One region of the Kitasatospora sp. NPDC093679 genome, then DNA from elsewhere that is predicted to be linked to it. Evidence: riboswitches for the same ligand, from Rfam matches in the RefSeq annotation. Region 1 holds a riboswitch; the other holds the start of a gene.

Region 1 (7,678 bases):
AGCGCGTGCAGGGACTGGTTCAGAACCGTCATGAGGTGGGGTCTCCCCGTGGAGCGAAGGGCTGGAGCGGGGCGGCCGCCGCACTGCGGCCGCCCCGTTGGGCGGGCGGTCAGCCGCCGATGAACGCGGTGTACGCCTCGGCGTCGAGCAGCTCGTCGGTCGCCTCAACGCGGACCTTGAACAGCCAGCCATCCTCGAACGGGGAGCTGTTCACCAGGGCGTTGTCGTCGAGGACGGCCTGGTTGACCTCCACGACCTCGCCGGTGACGGGCGAGAACAGGTCGCTGACCGACTTGGTGGACTCGAGCTCGCCACAGGTCTCACCGGCGGTGACGCCGTCACCGACCTCCGGGAGCTGGACGTAGACGATGTCGCCGAGGGCGTCGGCCGCGTGCGCGGTGATGCCGATCGTCGACACCCCGTCCACGGCGGCGGTCAGCCACTCGTGCTCCTTGGTGTACTGCAGGTGCGTGGGGTTGCTCATGGCGTCATTCTCCAGGATCGCAAGAGGGAGGGGCGTGGCCGTCCGCTGAGCGGACCGCCCCGGGCAGGACGGTTGCAGGACGGTTCAGGACGGTGCTGGGAGCGGCGGGGGCGCTCAGCGGGCGCGCTTGTAGAACGGCAGCGCCACGACCTCGACCGGCTCGGCCTTGCCGCGCACGTCGACCGCGACGGCGGTGCCGGGCGCGGCGTGCGCCGCGTCCACGTAGGCGATGGCGATCGGCTTGCCGAGGGTGGGGGAGGGCGCGCCCGAGGTGATCCGGCCGATGGGGTTGCCGTCGGCGTCGACCACCGCGTACTCGGCGCGCGGCACCCGCTTGCCCTCGGAGACCAGGCCGACCAGCTTGCGCGGCGGCGCGGACTCGGCCTCGGCGGCCGCCTGCTCCAGGGCCTTGCGGCCGACGAAGGCGCCCTCGTTGGTGGTCTTGTCGAAGCGCACCACGCGGCCGAGGCCGGCGTCGAACGGGGTCAGGTCGGTGGACAGCTCGTGGCCGTACAGCGGCATGCCCGCCTCCAGGCGCAGCGTGTCGCGGCAGGACAGGCCGCACGGCACCAGGCCCTTGTCGGCACCGGCCGCGGTCAGCGCCGACCACAGGTGCTCGGCGTCGGCCGGGGCGCAGAAGACCTCGAAACCGTCCTCGCCGGTGTAGCCCGTACGGGCGAGCCAGACCTGCCTGCCGGCGACGGTCGCGGGCAGCAGCGCGTAGTACTTCAGGCCGGGCAGGTCGGCGTCGGTCAGCGAGGCGAGGATGCCGTTCGCCTCCGGGCCCTGGACGGCGATCAGCGCGTAGGCGTCGCGGTCGTCGCGGACGACGGCGTCGAAGCCCTCGGCGCGCTCGGTCAGCGCGTCCAGCACCACCTGGGCGTTGGAGGCGTTCGCGACCACCATGTACTCGTCCTCCGCGGTGCGGTAGACGATCAGGTCGTCGAGGATGCCGCCGTCCTCGCGGCAGATCATGGTGTAGCGGGCGCGCAGCACGCCCAGCGCCGAGATGAAGCCGACCAGCGCGTGGTCCAGCATCTCGCCGGCCTGCGGGCCGGAGACGGTGATCTCGCCCATGTGCGAGAGGTCGAACAGACCGGCCTTCGTGCGGACGGCGAGGTGCTCCTCGCGCTCGCTGCCGTAGCGCAGCGGCATGTCCCAGCCGGCGAAGTCGGTCATGGTGGCACCGAGCGAGCGGTGCAGCGCGTCGAGCGCGGTGAGGCGGAGGGACATGACGGCAGGACTCCTTGGCTGCTCTGCGGGCACACGGGCGACCCTCCCGCCCGGAAACGGGCAGGACGGCGGATGGAGTCTCCCCGTCTGTCGTCAACAACCTGAGAGCTTCACCGCCACCTCAAGGATGGCGGCTTGCACCGTGGGTGGGCGCACGGCGCGGCCGTGTCCACTTTCCAGATGTGCCTCGCCCGTGCGGTATGGGTGCCTGAGAGATTCCGGGGAGGACTTGCTCCTTCGGCGCCGGCCTCGCCCCTGTGGGCGTTCCGGACTCTCCCGCGCGGGTTCGAGCGGCCAGTATGAACTTGGAGGGTCGAGCGCGCTCATCATGGCATGCCGCCGGGCCTGATGGGAGAGGGGGCGGCCCGCTAGGCTCTGTGCAGGGGACGAGCGAAGGGGCCGTACATGGGGTATCCGGCGGGCGAGGCACAGGCGTGGGCCGCACCCGGCACGGCGCCGGAGGGCGGCACCTGGCCGTCCAACGAACTGGAGCAGGTGCTCACCGCCGCGCTCGGCGACCCCGGCGCCACGCCCCGGGTGATCGAGGTGCTCGCCCGCAGCCAGGTGTGGATCCCGCTGCCGGCCGGCGCCGACCCGCAGGGCACCTCGCTGGACCTGCCGACCATCGAACTCGCCGGCACCCCCTACGTGCCGGTGTTCTCCTCGCAGGAGCAGTTCCTGCAGCACGCCCCGGGCATGGCGTTCGCGATCGCACCGGTGTGGGAGTTCGCCCGCGGGCTCCCGCTCGGCATCGGCATCGCCGTCAACCCGGAGGCGCCGGTGGGCATCCCGGTGCCGCCGGAGGGCGTCGGCGAGCTGCGCCGCGGACCGCAGGGCGACCGCACCGCCGGCGAGGTCGCCGAGGGCGCCTCGGTGGCGCTGCGCGAGCCCGAGCCGCACCAGGAGCCGTACGCCTTCCTCGCCGCGGCCACCTCCGAACTGTCCCGGCTGCCCGGCGTGCTGACGGCCCGTCGGGCGCTCGCCCGGGTGGAGGCGGACGCCCCGCAGCTGTACGTCGGGATCCAGCTCGACCCGGCCGGGCCGGCCGATCCGGTGCAGGTCAACGAGGCGCTCGGCCGCGCGCTCGGAACCGCGCCGCCGCCGTGGGGCGTCCACCTGGTGCTGCTGGACATGGCCGACGACCCCGTCGTCGAGTGGCTGCTGACCTGCGTGGCGCCCTTCTACGTCCGGGCGTGACCGCCGGTCCGGCCGGCCCGGGCGCCTGCCGGCGGGACACCGGCGCCGCCCGGGGGCATCACGAGGGGGTATGCGGCATGACGCCTGTCGGCCGCGCGCAATAGGGTGCTGCCCGGCAGTGGGCACGAGCGGCGGAAGACGGAACAAGACGGGGCACGGCGACGTGAGCGAGCGGAGCGAGGCGGGCGCATGAGCGCGGCAGCGGCAGGCGGCGGGCCGGGCCCGTGGGGCCAGGCACCCGTGGCACCGCCCGGCGGTGACCCGGGCGCCATCGAGCGCGCCCTCGGCGCGGTCGTCCCGGAGCGCTACGACGCGTACGAGAACCTGCTGCGGGCGCTCGCCCAGGGGCAGGTCTGGATGCTGCTCTGGCACGGCACGCCCGGCAGTCCGGACGCCCAGTACGGGAACATGGACATCGGCGGGCACGGCTACGCCCCCGCCGTCACCTCGGCCGAGCAGCTCGCCGCCAGCGGTTGGGCCCGCGCCCACGAGGTGATCTCCGGCCAGGAGATCGCCGCCGCGCTCTTCCGCACCCGCTGGGGCCTGTGGCTGAACCCGCACGCCCCGGGCGGCGGCGTCGGCGTCCCCTGGGCCGACCTGAGACGCATCGCGGTCGGCCTGGACCGGCTGCCGGCCGGTCCGCTGCGGATCTCCGAGCCGCGGTTGAACGCGCCGCAGTTCTACGGGCTGCTGGAGCAGCAGGCCGTGCAGACCCGTCCGCTGCGCTCGCTGCGCCAGGCGTGGGTGCAGCCCGCGCTGGGCGAGGCGTACCTGGCCGTCGGCCTGGACCTGTACGACAACTCTCCGCCGTCGGTGGAGGCCGCCCGCGCCCTGGTGCAGCGGGCCGCGCAGCTCGCCCCGGAGGGGCTGGCGGTGTCGACGGTCGCGATGGCGGACGAGTTCGACCCGGTCGCGATGTGGATGCGGGCGAACGCCCGGCCGTTCTTCGACCGCGACACCCAGTTCGGGCACCCGCAGGGCGCGGCTCCCTACCCGCCCTACGGTTACTCTCCGCAATCGGCGCCGGGTCCGCAGCCGTGGCCCCAGCAGCCGTGGCCGGGCTACCCCGGCCGCTGATCCTTTCCCTTTCCCTCCCCTTTACCCGCCCTTGTGGCGACCGTCCGCCAGCGGCGGGTCATGCCCAGGTGGTGGCGGTTTCCCGCCGTTGGCGGGCTTCCGTCAGTACCCGTCTTGACAGGCTTGTTTCAGCCGTGTGAAGAGGCGTATTCGCGGTCACAACGGGCTGCATGCCGACAGATCACAGTTAGGCATCCTTCGGTTGCCCCCTCTGGCGGAACCTCTCCCCGATGACAGAGAGTGCTGCCCACGGCCAGTGCGCGAGCCGATCCCCACAAAGGTGATCGCGCCCTGGCGACGCCGAACCGCGCGATGTGCATGCCGCGCACTCCGGCACCACGCAGGACCCGCAGTACCCCCGCAAACGCCGTGATCCGCCGCCCCGGCCCCGTGCCCGGACGGCAGGCTCCGGCACCCCGAAAACGAACTCTGCACCGCCGCACCGGCGTACGGAACCACCGCACCGCTCTGCACCGCACCTGTCGCGAACTCCGGACCGCACCGGGGTCCGGGCCCTGATCGGGCCCGGGTCGCCCCGCCGGACCGGGCCGTGGGCCGGCCACCGTCGGCGAGGGGAACGAACTGACTCATGACCACACCCACCGAGACCACCGGCTCCGCCCGGCCCGAGGCCGCACCTGCCGCCCCGGCCAAGCGCATCCAGGGCCGCTCTCCGGGCCGGATCGCCTGGGACCGGCTGAAGCGTGACAAGGTCGCCCTCGCGGGCGGCACCGTGGTGCTCCTGCTGATCCTCGCCGCGATCTTCGCGCCGGTGCTGACGGCGCTGTTCGGCCACCCGGTCGACGAGCCCCACCCGGACCAGATCAACCCGGACCTCGGCCTCCCCAGGGGCGCGTTCGGCGGCATGAGCGGCGACTTCCTGCTCGGCGTCGACCCGACGTTCGGCCGCGACGTCTTCAGCCGGATCCTCTACGGCGCCCAGATCTCGCTCACCGTGGCCTTCCTCGCGGCCGGCGTGTCCGTCCTGATCGGCGTCGTGCTCGGCGCCGCGGCCGGCTACTTCGGCGGCTGGGTCGACGCGGCGATCAGCCGGGTGATGGACGTGCTGCTGGCCTTCCCGCAGCTGCTGTTCTCCATCGCGCTCGTCTCGGTCATGCCGAACTCGCTGCTCGGCCTCGGCGGCACCGCCCTGCGCATGGGCATCCTGGTCCTGGTCATCGGCTTCTTCGGCTGGCCGTACATCGGCCGCATCGTCCGCGGCCAGGCGCTGTCGCTGCGCGAGCGGGAGTTCGTGGACGCCGCCCGCAGCCTCGGCGCCGGCAGCATCCACATCCTCTTCCGCGAGCTGCTGCCGAACCTGGTCGCCCCGATCCTCGTCTACACGACGCTGATCATCCCCACCAACATCCTCAGCGAGGCGGCGCTCAGCTTCCTGGGTGCCGGCGTGAAGCCGCCGACGCCCTCCTGGGGACAGATGCTCTCCGAGGCGACCCGGATCTACCAGGCCGACCCGACCTACATGGTCGTCCCCGGTCTCGCGATCTTCGTCACGGTGCTCGCGTTCAACCTCTTCGGCGACGGCCTCCGGGACGCGCTCGACCCCAAGGGCAACTAGCCCTCCCTCTCCCCCCACATACCAGGCAGGTCCCTCTCAGCCTGCCCACCCCCGGCGGACCGTTCGTGCCCGCACATCACCAGGAGGACTCCGTACCCATGAAGCGCAACAGGACACTTGCCGCAGCTTCCCTCGTGGCTGCGCTCGCCCTGACCACCGCGGCCTGCGGCGGCACCAAGGGCGGTGGCACGAGCGACAGCGCGAGCAAGGGCTCGGCCGGCTTCAACGCCGCGGTTGACAAGGTGCTGAACCCCTCCGACAAGAAGGGCGGCAACCTCAACCTCTGGACGAGCACCGACGTCGACTCGCTCGACCCGGGCCGTGCCTACTACGCCTCGGTGTGGAACTTCGAGCGCTACTACGCCCGCACCCTCCTGGCCTTCGACGCGAAGCCGGGCAAGGACGGCCTCAAGCTCGTTCCGGACCTGGCGGCGAACCAGCCGGCCGTGTCCTCCGACGGCAAGACCTACACCTTCCACCTGAAGCAGGGTCTGAAGTTCGAGGACGGCTCGCCGATCACCTCGAAGGACATCAAGTACGGCATCGAGCGCATCTTCGCGCAGGACGTCGTCTCCGGCGGTCCGACCTACCTGATCCAGTCCCTGGACCAGGGCCAGAACTACAAGGGCCCCTACACCGACACCGACCCCAACAAGCTGGGTCTGAAGTCGGTCGAGACCCCGACCGACACCACCATCGTCTTCCACCTGGCGAAGGCCGACTCGTCCTTCCCGTTCCTGCTCGCGATGGGCTCCGCCTCGCCCGTCCCGCAGAAGCTGGACACCGGTGCGAAGTACGGTGACAAGCCGGTCTCCTCCGGCCCCTACAAGTTCTCCAAGGTCGAGCCGGGCAAGGGCTACGAGCTGGTCCGCAACGAGAACTGGGACCCGGCCACCGACCCGTTCCGCAAGGCGCTGCCGGACACCGTCAAGCTGACCGTCACCTCGAACGCCGACGACATGGACGCCCGCCTGCTGGCCGGCTCCGTCGACATCGACTTCGGCCAGACCGGTCTCTCCCAGGCCGCCCAGGTCAAGGTCCTGCAGGACGAGAAGCTGAAGGCCAACACGGACGACCCGTACAACGGCTTCATCCGCTTCATCGCGCTGAACCAGAAGGTCGCCCCCTTCGACAACATCCACTGCCGCAAGGCCGTGCTGTACGCGGCCGACCCGACCGCGCTGCAGACCGCCCGCGGCGGTTCGGTCGCCGGCTCCACCTACGGCAACATGCTGCCCCCGAACATCCTCGGCTCGGACGACTACGACCCGTTCGGCCTGACCGACGGCAAGGCCGACCTGGAGAAGGCCAAGGCCGAGCTCAAGGAGTGCGGCAAGCCCGAGGGCTTCACCACCACGATCGCCGTCCGCGGCAACAAGGCCAAGGAGGTCAACTCGGCCGTCGCGCTGCAGACCGCCCTCAAGGCCATCAACGTGACGGTGAACGTCGACCAGTACGACGGCAAGCTGCTCGCCTCCGTCGCCGGTGCGCCGGACGTCGTCCACCAGAAGGGCTACGGCCTGATCGTCGCCGGCTGGGGTGCCGACTACCCGAACGGCGCCGGCTACATGCAGCCCCTGATGGACAGCCGCTTCATCACCAAGAACGGCAACAGCAACTACCCCGAGACCTCCGACCCGGCGGTCGACAAGCTCTTCGACGACGCCGCCGCCCAGACGGACCCGGCCAAGGCCGCCGAGCTCTACAAGCAGATCAACCACAAGGTCGTCGACACCGCGGTGTGGCTGCCGGTCGTGGCCGACAAGGCGCTCAACTACCGCAACCCGCGCCTGACCAACGTCTTCATCAACGACGCGTTCGGCGAGGTCGACTTCCAGGCCCTGGGCGTCTCCGACGGCAAGTGACCTGACCCGCCCGCAATCGTAGTTCGCACAGCTAGTCCGAAGGGCAGGTGAAGGCTCCGCCCGGGTCGGCCGGCGTCCCCACAGGGACGCGGCCGGCCCGGGGCGGGGCCGACCGCAGTGCTCGTATATCTCATCCGACGGCTCGTCAATGTCGTCGCCATGCTGCTGGTGGTCTCCGCGGTCACCTTCGGCATCTTCTTCATGGTGCCGAAACTGACCGGGACCGACCCCGCGCTGCTCTACGTC
Region 2 (7,678 bases), on a different contig from region 1:
GCCGGCGTCGGCCGCCTGCCGGTCCGCGTAGCGCAGGCAGGTGTCGACCTCCTCGCGGAGCTCCTCCAGGACGTGCCCGCCGAGCCGCCGCGGGGCGACGTTGACCTCGATGTTGAAACGGCCCAGTTCGGTCTGGAAGTCGGCCGAGGCGATGGACTCCAGCACCTGCGCGTTCCGCATGACCGGCATGCCCTGCTCGTCGGCCAGGTTGAGCTCGATCTCCAGGCCCATCATCGCTCTGGGGCGGTCGAAACGTCCCTCGCGCAGCATCCGCTCGAACACGTCCAGACAGGACTGGAGCTTGCGCCGGTACAGCTGCCGGTCGGACAGTTCAGCGCGAGTGGCCGCGACCTTCTCGCCCATGAGCGTCCTCCTCCCCTAGGTCGACCGTGCATGCATCATGCCCATCCGGAAGATCGATAGCCCGGGGTCTCGAACGCGGTGGCGAGGGCAAGAACTGACGGGCCGTCAGCCTCGATCGGACTTGCCGCCCCACACCGAACGTGATAAGAAGGTCACCCTGCGCACCTGTTCGAGTAGAATTCGCACTGCGCTTCCGGCCGGTTTCCCGCCGCACGACAACCTCGTGCTCGCGTGGTTCCGTGCCCGCACCGCGATCATGCCCAACCGGACACGGCCAGGTCCCGCCACGCCGGTATGCCGCACTCGCACGCCGATCTCGCACAGAGAGGCGACCCGCCATGACTCTGCAGACCCCCCAGCCACCGCCGAGCGCCCTGCGCGCCGTTCTGGCCGCCCTCGACGACGAGGGTGCGCTGAGCAAGCCCGCGGCCGCCGCGCTGCGCCATACCGCCGGCCCGCTGCTCCCCGCGCATCCGCTGGCCGTGTACGTGCTGGAGGGGTCCGCGCTGGGCACCGCGCGGCGCACCGGCTGGCGGTTCCTCATCAAGCAGGGCAGCGGCGGCGTCGTCGCGGCGGCGGAGGTGACGGAGACGGTGGCCGGGCACACCTTCTCGCACTTCGCGGCCGGCCCCTACCTCGACTCCACCGTCCGGGCGCTGCGGCAGGCCTGGCAGCTGGCCCAGGGTTCGCGGACGATCCGGCTGCCCCGGCTGCTGACGATGCCGGGGCACTACGCCACGGCGCTGTGGCTGAACGGTTCGGCGCCGGACGGCGGGGACGACCTGCTGATCCCGCTCTCCCCCGCGCCGCTCGGGGTGACGGCCCACCGGATCTACCGGGCGGGCGAGTTGCTGGCGGCGCTGGAGCGCCCGCCGCTCGGCGGCGCCGCGATGCTGCTCAGCCAGAGCTGAACCGCCGCACACCGGCCGGAGCGCGACCGCCGGACCGGCACCTCCGCATCACCCGGACGGGCCATCGGTTCTGACCTACCAGGGTCAGTAACCCGGTGGCCCGTCCGGCCGTTCCGGAACAGGCCGGCCGCCTGAACGGGTGATCTCCCGCGACGGGTTGTGGCTCATGTCACAAAAAGGCTGCGGGAAGGACCCGGGATGCCGACACTGGGAACCAGCGGATGTGGGGGCTTGTCCTACCCACCGGAGCGCCGGTTCACACCTGGGCCGGCGAGGATGATCCGCCGGCAGGGCGGCGCGCCACGGGGGTGCCGTGCGGCGGGGCAGGATCCGAGCGAAGCGAGGGTACGAGCTATGTGCCAGCACCGTACTGAGTGTCCTTCGGCCGAGTCGGCCGACCGCGAGGCGGCCGTACCGGTGGCCCGCCACCCCGAGCAGGGCTGGAGCCTGCTCTGCAACGGCGTCCTGCTCTTCGAGGACACCGGTGAACTGCTGCCCGACGGCCGGGTGATCGCGCCGCGGCGCCCGCTCGCCGTGGCGGCCTGACCGACCCGGCAGCACCACAGCACCACGGCATCCCGGCACCACCGGCCGGGAACGCCGCGAGGGCCCCGGAGGAACCGTCCTCCGGGGCCCTCGCCTCGTGCGCTACCGGCTCAGTTGCCGTACTCGTCCAGCGGCGGGCAGGAGCAGACCAGGTTGCGGTCGCCGTAGGCGCCGTCGATCCGGCTCACCGGCGGCCAGTACTTGTCCGCGGGGTTCACGCCGGCCGGGAAGACGGCCTCCTCGCGGGTGTACGGGTGCTGCCAGTCGCCGGCCAGCTCGGCGGCGGTGTGCGGGGCGTTGCGCAGCGGGTTGTCCTCGGCGGCCCACTCGCCGGAGCCGACCTTCTCGATCTCCGCGCGGATCTGGATCATCGCCTCGCAGAAGCGGTCGATCTCGTGCAGGTCCTCGGACTCGGTGGGCTCGATCATCAGCGTGCCGGCCACCGGGAACGACATGGTCGGGGCGTGGAAGCCGTAGTCGATCAGGCGCTTGGCCACGTCGTCGACCGTCACGCCGGTCTCCTTGGTGAGCGGGCGCAGGTCGATGATGCACTCGTGCGCGACGAGGCCGCCGGGGCCGGTGTAGAGCACCGGGAAGTGCGGGGCGAGCCGCTTGGCGATGTAGTTGGCGTTCAGCACGGCCACCTGGGTGGCGCGCTTGAGGCCCTCGCCGCCCATCAGGCGGACGTACGACCAGGAGATCGGCAGGATCGCCGCCGAGCCCCAGGGGGCGGCCGAGATCGGGCCCACGCCGGTGGCCGGGCCGGCCTCCGCCTGCAGCGGGTGGTTCGGCAGGTACGGCGCGAGGTGCGCGCGGACCGCGACCGGGCCGACGCCCGGGCCGCCGCCGCCGTGCGGGATGCAGAAGGTCTTGTGCAGGTTCAGGTGCGACACGTCGGCGCCGAACTTGCCCGGCTTGGCGAGGCCGACCAGCGCGTTGAGGTTGGCGCCGTCGACGTACACCTGGCCGCCGGCCTCGTGCACCATGGCGCAGATCTCGGTGATCTCGGTCTCGTACACGCCGTGGGTGGACGGGTAGGTGACCATCAGCACCGAGAGCTGGTCGCGGTGCTGCTCGATCTTGGCCTTGAGGTCCTCGACGTCGACGTCGCCGTCGACCAGGGTCTTGACCACGACGACGCGCATGCCGGCCATCACCGCGGAGGCGGCGTTGGTGCCGTGCGCGGAGGACGGGATGAGGCAGACGTCGCGCTGGGTGTCGCCGTTGGCCAGGTGGTAGGCGCGGACGGCCAGCAGGCCGGCCAGCTCGCCCTGGGAACCGGCGTTCGGCTGGATGGAGACGGCGTCGTAGCCGGTGACCTCGACGAGCTGCTGCTCCAGGCCGTGGATCAGGCTGAGGAAGCCCTGCACCTGGTCGGCCGGGGCGAACGGGTGCAGCTGGCCGAACTCGGGCCAGGTGACCGGCTCCATCTCGGTGGTGGCGTTGAGCTTCATGGTGCACGAGCCCAGCGGGATCATGCCGCGGTCCAGCGCGTAGTCGCGGTCCGACAGACGGCGCAGGTAGCGCAGCATGGCGGTCTCGGAGCGGTGGCTGTGGAAGACCGGGTGGGTGAGGTACTCGTCGTCGCGCAGCAGGGCGGCCGGCAGCGCGTCGGCGGTCTCGTCGAGCTCGCCGCCGGCGATGCCGAACGCGGCCCACAGCGCGGTGACGTGCTCGCGGGTGGTGGTCTCGTCGCAGGAGATCGAGACGGTGTCGGCGTCCACCTTGTGGATGTTGATGTTCGCCTCGAGGGCGGCGGCGACGACCTCGTCGGCGCGCTGCGGGACGCGGGCGGTGACGGTGTCGAAGAAGGCGCCGTGCACCAGCTCGACGCCGCCGGCGCGCAGGCCCGCGGCGAGTGCGGCGGCGTAGCGGTGGGTGCGGCGGGCGATGTCCGCGAGGCCGTCGGGGCCGTGGTACACGGCGTACATCGAGGCCATCACGGCGAGCAGCACCTGGGCGGTGCAGATGTTGCTGGTGGCCTTCTCGCGGCGGATGTGCTGCTCGCGGGTCTGCAGGGCCAGGCGGTAGGCGCGGTTGCCGTCGGAGTCGACGGAGACGCCGACCAGGCGGCCGGGCAGATTGCGGGCGAACTCGGCGCGGACGGCGAGGTAGCCGGCGTGCGGGCCGCCGAAGCCCATCGGCACGCCGAAGCGCTGCGAGGTGCCGCAGGCGATGTCGGCGCCCATCGAGCCCGGGGACTTGAGCAGGGTGAGGGCGAGCAGGTCGGCGGCGACGGCGACGACCGCGCCGAGGCCGTGGGCCTGCTCGATGACCGGGGTGAGGTCGCGTACGGCGCCGGCGGCACCCGGGTACTGGAGCAGCACGCCGAAGACGCCGCGCTCGGCGATCTCGGCCGGGATGCCCTCGGACAGGTCGGCGACGACCACCTCGACGCCGGTCGGCTCGGCGCGGGTCTCGATGACGGCGACGGTCTGCGGCAGGGTGTCGGCGTCGATCAGGAAGACGCCGCCCTTGACCTTGGTGACGCGGCGGGCCAGCGCCATCGCCTCGGCGGCGGCGGTGCCCTCGTCGAGCAGCGAGGAGCCGGAGGTGGCGAGGCCGGTGAGGTCGGAGACCAGGGTCTGGAAGTTCAGCAGCGCCTCGAGGCGGCCCTGCGAGATCTCCGGCTGGTACGGGGTGTAGGCGGTGTACCAGGCCGGGTTCTCGAGCACGTTGCGCAGGATCACCGGCGGGGTGAAGGTGCCGTAGTAGCCGAGGCCGATCATGGAGGTGGCGACCCGGTTGCGGTCGGCCAGCTCGCGAAGCTCGGCGAGGACCTGGGCCTCGCTGCGGCCGGCGGGCAGGTCCAGCGCGGTCAGGCTGCGGATGGCCTCGGGAACGGCCGCGTCGGCCAGCTCGTCCAGCGACGCGAAGCCCACCTGGGCGAGCATCTTCTCCTGGGCGGCGGCGTCGGGGCCGATGTGGCGGGTCTCGAAGGGGCTGGCCTGCTCGAGCTCGGTGAGGTTCGGCTGGGCGTTCATGGGGGTCGAGGCCTCCTGGTCACGGACCGGCGGGGGTACGCACGCCGGTCGGCCGCCGTGGGGAGCCGGAGACGTACGAACCCGTCAGGCCTCCCCCTCTGTCATCGGTACCTGAGAGCTTCGCCGTTTCGACGCCCGAGGGCATCTCGTCGGCTTGCACCGTCGGTGAGGGTGGTGCCGACGGCTCCTGTGCCGGCGGTCCTGCCCTGCTTTCCAGAGTGACCTGGCCCATGCGGTACGGGTGCCTGAGAGATTCCGGGGAGGAGTTGCTCCTTCGGCGCCCCTTCCCCAGCTCAGCGGGGTCGGGGACTCTCCCGCGCGGGCTCGGCGGTCGCCGCCCAGGGTACCAGCGGGACCACCGGGAATGGCGGGTGCTGTGACCGGCGTCCCACCGCCGGTGGCCGGTCCGCCGGCCCCGCCTGCGGGCCCGCGGGCCGTGCCCGTCCCCCGGACGGCCGATCACCGGCCCGGACGGCCGCTCCCGGCTCGCCGGTGACCGGTCCATGGCGTTCTGTGTAGATGGCGTCTGGCCAGCTCCTCCAGCCGTCCCGACGTCCGCGGAGACACAGGAGCAGTAGGCACTGGAGGACAGCGTGCAGACCGATATCGATCCGCGAGACCTGATCGGGCACAAGGCGGTCGACCGGAACGGTGAGAAGATCGGCACGGTCGACGAGGTGTATCTCGACGACGCGACCGGTGAGCCCGAGTGGGCCGCCGTCCGCACCGGGATCTTCGGCCGGGACGCCTTCGTCCCGCTGACCACCAGCGAGTTCTCGGGCGAGGAGCTCAAGGTCCCGTACGACAAGTCGCTGGTGAAGGACTCCCCGGACTTCGGTGTGGGCCAGCACCTGTCACCCGCCCAGGAGTTGCAGCTCTACCGCTACTACGGGCTGGACACCTCCAACGGTCGGCCGGGCCCGGAGGCGGGTCCGGCGCCCGCCGAGCGCCCCGGTGACACCGAGTTCGGCGCGGTCGCGCACGCGGCACCCGAGCAGTCCGCGGCGAACGGCCGCCCGGCGGCGAACGGCCACGGCCGGACGGACCACGCCGACGGGCAGCACGGCGGCACGCGCCACGACGGGCCCCGGCAGGAGGAGACCCGGCCGGACGGCTCCGGACCGGCCGGCTCCCGGCAGGACAGCTCGGAGAACACCATGCAGCTCCCGGTGGTGCCGGCCGGCGGCACCGTCCGCCCAGCGGCCGCGCCGACCGCCGCGCACCGGCCGGAGCGGCCGGAGCGGCAGCAGGGCGGCGAGGCCTCGGCGCACGGGCCGGTCGAGATCGTCTGCCGCGAGGAGCGGCTGGACATCAGCACCGAGTGGCACGTGCTGGGCACCGTCCGGCTGCGCAAGTACGTCACCTCGGAGGCCGTGGAGCGCCGGGTACCGGTGGTGCGGGAGCGGGTGCGGGTGGAGCGGGTGCCGGTGAGCGACGCCGAGCGGGCCGCGCTGAGCGACCAGGAGATCGCCGAGGCGGTCGAGGAGGTGACCCTGCGCGAGGAGCAGCCGGTGGTGCGCAAGTACCTGGCCCCGGTCGAGCGGGTGCGCCTGGTGGTGGAGCGCTACACCGAGGAGGAGCTCGTCCGCGAGGAGCTGCGGCGCGAGCAGGTCGAGGTGCACGACGGGACGGCGCGCCAGCCGTACGGCCCCCGGCCGGCCGACCGCGCGGCGGCCACGACCGCCTCCACCGCGGCGACCGCCGCGGCTGCCGCGGCCGGGCCCGCTCCGGCCGGTGGGCAGCCGGCGCCGGCGCCGGCACCCGCCGCGTCGGGCCAGGCGCCCGTCCAGGTCGCGGCGCGGACGGCCGCGGCGCAGCCGACCCGGCCGGAGCCGCTACGCCCCGTCTGATCCTCCGACGGCAGGACGTCCCCCGGGGTCCCGGTCCGCTGCGGCGGGCCGGGACCTGCGCTTTGCCAAAGCTTCACCGATCGATATTTGACAGACTGAAGTATCGGCCTGCATCGTTACTTCAGTTCATTCACTATCGCTCGCCTGAAGCAGTGACCGGCTTCCGGCGACCCAACGGGAGGAAACCCACCGTGAGTGAGGCCCCACAGCCCGCCGCCACGGACGAGAAGCCGAGCAGTGCGCGGGTGCTCCCCGCGCTCGTGCTGGCCATGCTGGCGTTCAGCGTGGTGCAGACCGCGGTCGTGCCGATCCTGCCGTCGCTCGCCAAGGAGCTCGACGTCTCCGGCTCCAGCATCACCTGGCTGATGACCGCCAACCTGCTCTCCGCGGCCGTGCTCACGCCGCTGCTCGGCCGGTTCGGCGACCTCCGCGGCCGCAAGCCGATGCTGCTGGTCTCGCTCGCCGGCCTGGTCGCGGGCTCCGCCCTCGCGGTCGGCACCCACTCCTTCACCTGGCTGGTCGTCGCCCGCGTGCTCCAGGGCGCCGGCGGTGGCGTGCTCCCGCTCGCCATCAGCATCGTCCGCGACGAGCTGCCCAAGGCCAAGGTCACCGGCGGCGTCGCCGCCATCAGCGCCTCCATGGGCGTCGGCAGCGGCCTCGGCCTGGTCGCCACCGGCCTGCTGCTGGAGCACTGGAGCTACAAGTCGATCTTCTGGATGGGCCTGGCCTTCGGCATCATCGCCGTCGCGCTGGTCGCGATCCGCGTCCCCAAGGATCCGGTCGTCGACAAGGAGGGCGGCGCCGACCCGCTCGGCGCGCTCACCCTGGCCGGCTGGCTCTCCGCCCTGCTGATCGCCGTCAGCCAGGGCAACCACTGGGGCTGGACCTCCAACCGCACCCTCGGCCTGTTCGCCGTCGCCGCCGTGGTCGCCCTCGTCTGGATCCTCATCGAGGTCAAGGTCAGCCACCCGCTGGTCGACATGAAGATGATGTCCCGCCCGGCCGTCGCCTTCACCAACATCTC

Evidence for each region. Region 1 has a riboswitch for glycine ahead of gcvT (glycine cleavage system aminomethyltransferase GcvT). Riboswitches for the same ligand answer to the same signal wherever they lie in the genome.
Region 2: it holds a riboswitch for glycine, as region 1 does, so the genes downstream of both, gcvP (aminomethyl-transferring glycine dehydrogenase) here and gcvT (glycine cleavage system aminomethyltransferase GcvT) in region 1, are expected to answer to the same signal.

Annotation. Positions count from the first base shown of each region.
Region 1 is NZ_JBFBDW010000020.1:52,332-60,009, reverse strand. Features, by position in the region: gene glyA (serine hydroxymethyltransferase) at 1-32, opposite strand, end outside; gene gcvH (glycine cleavage system protein GcvH) at 110-484, opposite strand; gene gcvT (glycine cleavage system aminomethyltransferase GcvT) at 599-1,717, opposite strand; glycine riboswitch at 1,904-2,006, opposite strand; gene AB0O09_RS18605 (enhanced serine sensitivity protein SseB) at 2,123-2,914, shown strand; gene AB0O09_RS18600 (enhanced serine sensitivity protein SseB C-terminal domain-containing protein) at 3,104-3,991, shown strand; gene AB0O09_RS18595 (ABC transporter permease) at 4,581-5,567, shown strand; gene AB0O09_RS18590 (ABC transporter substrate-binding protein) at 5,666-7,432, shown strand; gene AB0O09_RS18585 (ABC transporter permease) at 7,550-7,678, shown strand, end outside.
Region 2 is NZ_JBFBDW010000049.1:41,062-48,739, forward strand. Features, by position in the region: gene AB0O09_RS30190 (glutamate-cysteine ligase family protein) at 1-363, opposite strand, end outside; gene AB0O09_RS30195 (hypothetical protein) at 702-1,274, shown strand; gene AB0O09_RS30200 (DUF5999 family protein) at 1,629-1,820, shown strand; gene gcvP (aminomethyl-transferring glycine dehydrogenase) at 1,931-4,804, opposite strand; glycine riboswitch at 5,028-5,131, opposite strand; gene AB0O09_RS30210 (DUF2382 domain-containing protein) at 5,398-6,654, shown strand; gene AB0O09_RS30215 (MFS transporter) at 6,846-7,678, shown strand, end outside.